2 regions of the Streptomyces litchfieldiae genome follow, and region 1 is predicted to be linked to the other one. Evidence: riboswitches for the same ligand, from Rfam matches in the RefSeq annotation. Region 1 holds a riboswitch; the other holds the start of a gene.
What was found. A riboswitch is a leader RNA that binds a small molecule or an ion and turns the genes downstream of it on or off. The one in region 1 is predicted to bind glycine.
Positions count from the first base shown of each region.

Region 2: another riboswitch for glycine. It lies ahead of gcvT (glycine cleavage system aminomethyltransferase GcvT); the one in region 1 lies ahead of gcvP (aminomethyl-transferring glycine dehydrogenase).

Region 1 covers NZ_JAVREL010000007.1:154,331-157,727, reverse strand. Annotated here, with positions in the region: gene gcvP (aminomethyl-transferring glycine dehydrogenase) at 1-1,791, opposite strand, end outside; glycine riboswitch at 1,852-1,972, opposite strand; glycine riboswitch at 1,973-2,070, opposite strand; gene RM590_RS14595 (PRC-barrel domain-containing protein) at 2,206-2,595, shown strand; gene RM590_RS14590 (DNA polymerase IV) at 2,562-3,397, opposite strand, start outside.
Region 2 covers NZ_JAVREL010000001.1:228,847-232,243, reverse strand. Annotated here, with positions in the region: gene RM590_RS01075 (L-serine ammonia-lyase) at 1-673, opposite strand, end outside; gene gcvH (glycine cleavage system protein GcvH) at 684-1,070, opposite strand; gene gcvT (glycine cleavage system aminomethyltransferase GcvT) at 1,114-2,235, opposite strand; glycine riboswitch at 2,390-2,482, opposite strand; gene RM590_RS01060 (enhanced serine sensitivity protein SseB) at 2,629-3,396, shown strand.

The DNA.
Region 1 (3,397 bases):
CGGCTCGCCGTTGGCCCGGTGGTAGGCGCGGACGGCCAGCAGACCGGCCAGCTCGCCCTGGGAGCCGGCGTTGGGCTGGAGCGACACGCTGTCGTAGCCGGTGATCTCGGCCAGCCGCTGCTCCAGTTCACGGATCAGCGACAGATAGCCCTCGGCCTGCTCGATGGGCGCGAACGGGTGCAGCGCGGCGAACTCGGGCCAGGTGATCGGCTCCATCTCGACCGTGGCGTTGAGCTTCATGGTGCACGAGCCGAGCGGGATCATGCCCCGGTCCAGCGCGTAGTCCCGGTCGGCGAGGCGCCGCAGATAGCGCAGCATCGCCGTCTCGGAACGGTGCCGGTGGAAGACCGGGTGGGTCAGGTACTCGCCCTCGCGCAGCAGGCCGTCCGGCAGCGCGTCGGGCGTGCGGGCGTCCAGCGCCTCGATGCCGAACGCATCCCCCGCGACCCCGAACGCCGCCCAGACGGCGGCCAGTTGGGCGCGTCCGGTGGTCTCGTCGCAGGCGATGCCGACGTGGTCGGCGTCGGTGAGGCGGAGGTTTACCCCGGCGCCGCGGGCGGCGGCCACGACCTCGGCCGCGCGGCCCGGCACCCGGGCGGTGACGGTGTCGAAGAACGCGTCGTGCACCACCTCCACCCCGCCGTCCCGCAGTCCGGCGGCCAGCAGCGCGGCGTAACGGTGGGTGCGGCGGGCGATGGCGGCCAGCCCCTCGGGCCCGTGGTAGACGGCGTACATGCCGGCCAGCACGGCGAGCAGGACCTGCGCCGTGCAGATGTTGCTGGTGGCCTTCTCCCGCCGGATGTGCTGCTCCCGGGTCTGGAGGGCGAGCCGGTAGGCGGGCGCGCCGTCGGCGTCGCGGGAGACGCCGACCAGCCGCCCGGGCAGGCTGCGGGCGTAGGAGTCGCGGACCGCCATGAAACCGGCGTGCGGCCCGCCGAAGCCCATCGGGACGCCGAACCGCTGGCTGGAGCCGACCGCGATGTCGGCGCCCAGGTCGCCGGGTGAGGTGAGGAGGGTGAGGGCTAGCAGGTCGGCGGCGACGGTCACCACGGCGCCCAGCTCGTGGGCCCGCTCGATCAGGGCGCGGTGATCGCGGACCGCGCCGGAGGCGCCGGGGTACTGCACCAGCACGCCGAAGACGCCGCGCTCGGCGACCTCGGCGGGGATGCCGTCGCTCAGGTCGGCAACCACCACGTCCACCCCGGTGGGCTCGGCGCGCGTCTGGACGACCGCGATGGTCTGCGGCAGGCAGTCGGCGTCGACCAGGAACACGCCGTCCTTGACCTTGCCGACGCGCCGGGAGAGGGCCATGGCCTCGGCGGCTGCCGTTCCCTCGTCGAGCAGCGAGGCGCCGGCCGTGGGCAGGCCGGTGAGGTCGGACACGACGGTCTGGAAGTTGAGCAGGGCCTCCAGCCGGCCCTGGGAGATCTCCGGCTGGTAGGGGGTGTAGGCCGTGTACCAGGCCGGGTTCTCCATGACGTTCCGCAGGATGACCGGCGGCGTGAACGTGCCGTAGTACCCCAGGCCGATCATGGAGTGCAGCACGGTGTTGCGGGCCGCCAGCGCGCGCAGCTCGGCGAGGACGGCCGCCTCGTCACGGGCCTCGGGCAGGCGCATCGCCTCGGTGGTGCGGATCGCCTCGGGCACCGCGGCGGCGGTCAGCTCGTCCAGCGAGCCGAAGCCGACCTGGGCGAGCATCTTCGCCTCGGCGGCGGGGTCCGGCCCGATGTGCCGGGCGGCGAAGGGGGTGCCCTGCTCCAGGGCGGACAACGGTATGTGGCGGACAGTCATGCGGAAGGCTCCTCCTGGTCGCGACGACCTGCGGGGGTGCCGGGCGGCACTGCCCGGCGGGCCTCCCCCTCTGTCATGTCGACCTGAGAGCTTCACCGCGGCACTCGCGCGCCCCGGCTTGCACCGTCGGTGAGGGCGCCGGCGGGCTGTCGTCCGCCGCCACCCTGCTTTCCAGAGTGGTCTTCCTCGCGCGGTACAGGGGCCTGAGAGATTCCGGGGAGGAGTTGCTCCTTCGGCGCCCGGCGCCGTGCGGCGTCGGGACTCTCCCGCACGAGGTTGTCAACCGTCTTCGAGCCTACCAGCGGACCCCCCGCCGGGGACCAGGGCGCCACTCGACTGGCCAGCTTCCGGAATGTGTTCTTACGTAGGTCATAGCGGCCCTTTTCCGGACCTGCTGGATCAGTTGGAGGAATCGTGCAGACCGACATCGACCCGCGCAGCCTCATCGGCCGCAAGGCGTTCGACCGCGACGGCGCCAAGATCGGCACGGTGGACGAGGTGTATCTCGACGACGCCACCGGGACACCCGAATGGGCGGCGGTCCGCACGGGACTCTTCAGTCGCGACGCGTTCGTGCCGCTGGAGCCCAGCGAGCTGGTGAACGACACGCTGCGGGTGCCGTTCACACGGTCGCTGATCAAGGACGCGCCCGACTTCGGCGTCGGCAGGCACCTCTCCCCCGAACAGGAACTGGAGCTCTACCACCACTACGGCCTGGACGTGCCGCGCGCCGCGCCGGGCGACCCGGTGCCGCCGGACCGCGACTTCGGTCAGCTCGCCTCCCCGGACGACGGGCAGGGCTGAGCCGCCACCAGCGGCAGCGAATCGCCCCGGGCCAGCTCGGGATCGTCCACGGCGAAGGTCCGCACCCGGCCGGGCGGCGTGTCCGGCCGCTCGAAACGCACCGTGACCCGGCCCAGCCCGCTGCCCTGCACCCAGCCCGGCCCGTACCGCTCGTGCGCCACGTCCACCCCCGGCAGCCAGCTCCGCGCCGGGGACGGCTCGCTCCGGCCCTCCGGGGACGGCTCCGGCGCGACGACCGGCACCTCCTGGGCCGCCGGCCCGATGTGGCTGCCCCGGACCGCCTGGACCGACTGGGCGAACAGATCCTCCTGGGTGAAGTCGGCGAGGCCGCTGACGCCCACCCCGAGCAGCCGGACGCCCTCCGTGGTGTCCACGCCCTCCAGCAGCCGACCGGCCGCCTCCCGGACCACGGCCGGGTCGTCGGTGGGCCCGCGCAGCGTCTCGGAACGCGTGAGGGTGGTGAAGTCGTACCGCCGCACCTTGAGCACCACGGTGCGCCCCGACCGGCCGGCCGCGCGCAGCCTCGCCACACAGCGGTCGGCGAGCCGCGCCACCTCGAAACGGATCCGGGCCCGGTCGGTGACGTCCGCGTCGAAGGTGTCCTCGACCGAGACGGACTTCGTGTCCCGGTCCGCGACCACCGGCCGCTCGTCCACACCGTTGGCCATGGCGTACACCGAGGCCCCGTGCGCCTTGCCCAACAGCCGCAGCAGTTCGGCCTCCCCGGCCCGCACCGTCTCGCCGATGGTGTGGATCCCGGCCCGGCGCAGCGCCTCGGCCGTGGCCGGGCCGACCCCGGGCA
Region 2 (3,397 bases), on a different contig from region 1:
TCGCGTGCCAGATCCGCAGCAGCCCGGCGCGGACCTGCTCCTCGGTCCGCCAGGCGCGCTCGTTCTCCAGCATCAGCGCGGAGACCGACAGCCCGGTCTCGCGCGTCAGCCGCAGCAGCTCGTCGCCGGTGCGGAAGGGGTGGCGCAGCACGGTGTCGTCCAGCCGGATACGGTCCTCGCCCACCGCGTCCTCGTCCACCACGAAGCCGCCGCCCACCGAGTAGTACGTCTTGGTCAGCAGCGGGCGGCCCTCGGCGTCGGCCGCCCGCAGCGTCATGCCGTTGGCGTGGTACGGCAGCGAGCGGCGGCGGTGCAGCACCAGATCCGTGTCCGGGTCGAACGGAACGGGGTGCGCGTCGCCGATCTCCGCGGCCAGCAGGGGCAGTTGGCGCTCGCGCCGGATTCGTTCGACCTCCTCGTCCGCGCGGGCGACGTCCACGGTGTCGGGCGCGTGCCCGCTCAGCCCGAGCAGCACCGCCTTCGGCGTGCCGTGGCCGTGCCCGGTGGCGCCGAGCGAGCCGTACAGCTCGGCGCGCACGGCGGCGGTGTGCGCCAGCAGCCCCTCGTTCTTCAGCCGGCGGGCGAACATCCGCGCCGCGCGCATCGGGCCGACGGTGTGCGAGCTGGACGGCCCGATGCCGATGGTGAACAGGTCGAAGGCAGAGAGGGCCACGGCGCGTCGCTCACTCGCTGGTGAAGGCGGCGTACTCGTCGGCGGACAGCAGGTCCGCCGGCTCGCCGGCCGAGGTGTCCAGCCGGACCTTGAACAGCCAGCCGCCCTGGAACGGCGCGGAGTTCACCAGCGCCGGGTCGTCCACCACGTCCTGGTTGGTCTCGGTGACCTCGCCGCTGACGGGGGCGTACAGGTCGCTGACGGACTTGGTGGACTCCAGCTCACCGCACGGCTCGCCGGCGGTGACCGTCGCGCCCACCTCGGGGAGCTGGACGAACACGACGTCACCGAGCGCGTTGGCCGCGTACTCGGTGATGCCGACCGTCGCCACGCCGTCCTCGACGGGGGACAGCCACTCGTGCTCCTTGCTGTAACGAAGCTGCTCGGGGTTGCTCATGACGGAGATTCTCCTGGTGTGGATGGGCGATGAGGTGGAGGCGTTACTTCGCGCGCTTGTAGAACGGCAGGGCGACGACGTCGTACGGCTCGTGGCTGCCGCGTATGTCCACGCGGACGCCCTCGGTGCCCGGCACCGCGTGTTCCGGGTCGACGTACGCCATGGCGATGGGCTTGCCCAGCGTGGGCGACGGCGCGCCGGAGGTGACCTCGCCGATGACGGCGCCCGCCGCGTCCACCACCGGATAGCCGGCGCGCGGCACGCGCCGGCCTTGGGCCACCAGGCCGACCAGCGTGCGCGGCGGCCGGCCGGCGGCGCGCTCGGCCGCGCGGGTCAGGGCCTCGCGGCCGACGAAGTCGCCCGGCTTGTCGAACTTCACCACCCGGCCGAGCCCGGCGTCGAACGGCGTGGTGGCGGTGGTCAGTTCATGGCCGTACAGCGGCATGCCCGCCTCCAGGCGCAGCGTGTCGCGGCAGGCCAGGCCGCAGGGCACCAGGCCGTCCGCCCGCCCGGCCTCGGTGAGCGCCTCCCACAGCGGCACGGCGTCCTCGGGGGCGCAGAACAGCTCGAAGCCGTCCTCGCCGGTGTAGCCGGTCCGGGCGATCAGGGCCCGGCGGCCGGCCACGGTGCCGGGCAGGCCCGCGTAGTACCGCAGGCCGGCCAGGTCGGCGTCGGTGAGGCGGCCGAGGATGGCGGGGGAGGCGGGGCCCTGGACGGCGATCAGCGCGTACGCGTCGCGGTCGTCCCGGACCACCGCGTCGAACCCGGCGCCGCGCTCGGCCAGCGCGCCCAGCACCGTCCCCGCGTTGGCCGCGTTGGCGACGACGAGGTACTCCCGCTCGGCGAGCCGGTAGACGATGAGGTCGTCGAGGATCCCGCCCGCGGCGTCGCAGATCATGGTGTACCGGGCGCGGCCCACGCGCAGCGCGCCCAGGTTGCCGACCAGCGCGTGGTCGAGCAGCGCGCCCGCCTCCGGCCCGGTCACGGTGATCTCGCCCATGTGGGAGAGGTCGAACAGCCCGGCGGCGGTGCGGACCGCCTCGTGCTCGGCCCGTTCGCTGCCGTACCGCAGCGGCATGGTCCAGCCGGCGAAGTCGGTGAGGGTGGCGCCGAGGGCGCGGTGAACGGCGTCGAGCGCCGTCGTACGGGGGGTGTCGTCCGTCATGGGCTGGCTCCAGGAGGGCAGGGGTTGGCTGGCTTCCGGGCCCTCCCCATCTGTCATCGGCACCTGAGAGGTTCGCCGCGGCCCGGGCGGGCGCGGCTTGCACCGTGGGTGGGGCCGCGCCGCACGGGGCGGACGGCCCGCTTTTCAGATTCGCCTCCCGCACGCGGTACGGGGCCTGAGAGATTCAAGGGAGGACTTGCTCCTTCGGCGCCCCGGTGGCTTCCGGGGACTCTCCCGCGCGTGGTCTAACGGCCGGTATGCGGTTGTGTGCTGCGTCCACATCATCGCACGAACAACGGCCGAGGGCCGCCCCTCCGGGACCCGGTTCCGGGCGCCAGCCACTAGGGTTCCTTCGCGGGTGTTGAGGACCTGATGAGATGGTGGTCGAACGAGATGAGTGTTCCGCGGCAGGGTCCCGGCTTCGGCGGCGGCTGGCCGGGCAATGAGCTGGAGGAGATCCTGGCCGGCGCGCTCGGCTCCCGGGACGCCGGACCCCGGGTGCTGGCGGCGCTGGCCCGCAGTTCCCTGTGGATCCCGCTGCCCGAGGGCGGCGGCCCGGACAGCCGCACCCTGGACCTGCCCACCATCGATCTGAACGGCGGCGTATACGTCCCGGTGTTCAGTTCCGCCGAACAACTGCACCTGGGCGGCGCCTCCCACCTGTCGTTCAGTGTCGCCCCCGCTCGGGAGTTCGCCCGCGGGCTGCCGCCCCAGGTGGGCATCGCGGTCAACCCCGGCGGCACGGTCGGCATCCCCGTGCCGCCCAGCGCCGTGGCCGAACTGTGCCGCGAGACCCCGGGCCGGCGCACCCCGGGCGTTCCCTCGGGGGCGCGGATGCGGCTCTTCCAGCCGGACTGGCAGGAGGAGCCGACGGACTTCCTGTCCGCCGCCGCCGCCGAGCTGGCCGGGCTGTGGTACGTGCGCACCGCGCGGCGCGGGCTGGCCAGCGCCGAGGGCGGAGCACCCTCGCTGTTCATCGGCGTGGAGCTGGACCAGTTGGACGAGGAGACGCGCACGGCCGTCAACGGCGCGCTCGGGCGCGCGCTGGCCGCCCGGCCCGTGGTCTGGCCGGTCCAGCTCGTGCTCCTCGACGCCGCGGACGACCCCGTTGTGGACTGGCTGCGCGAGTGCGTGCAGCCGTTCTACTCCCGTGACGTCTAAG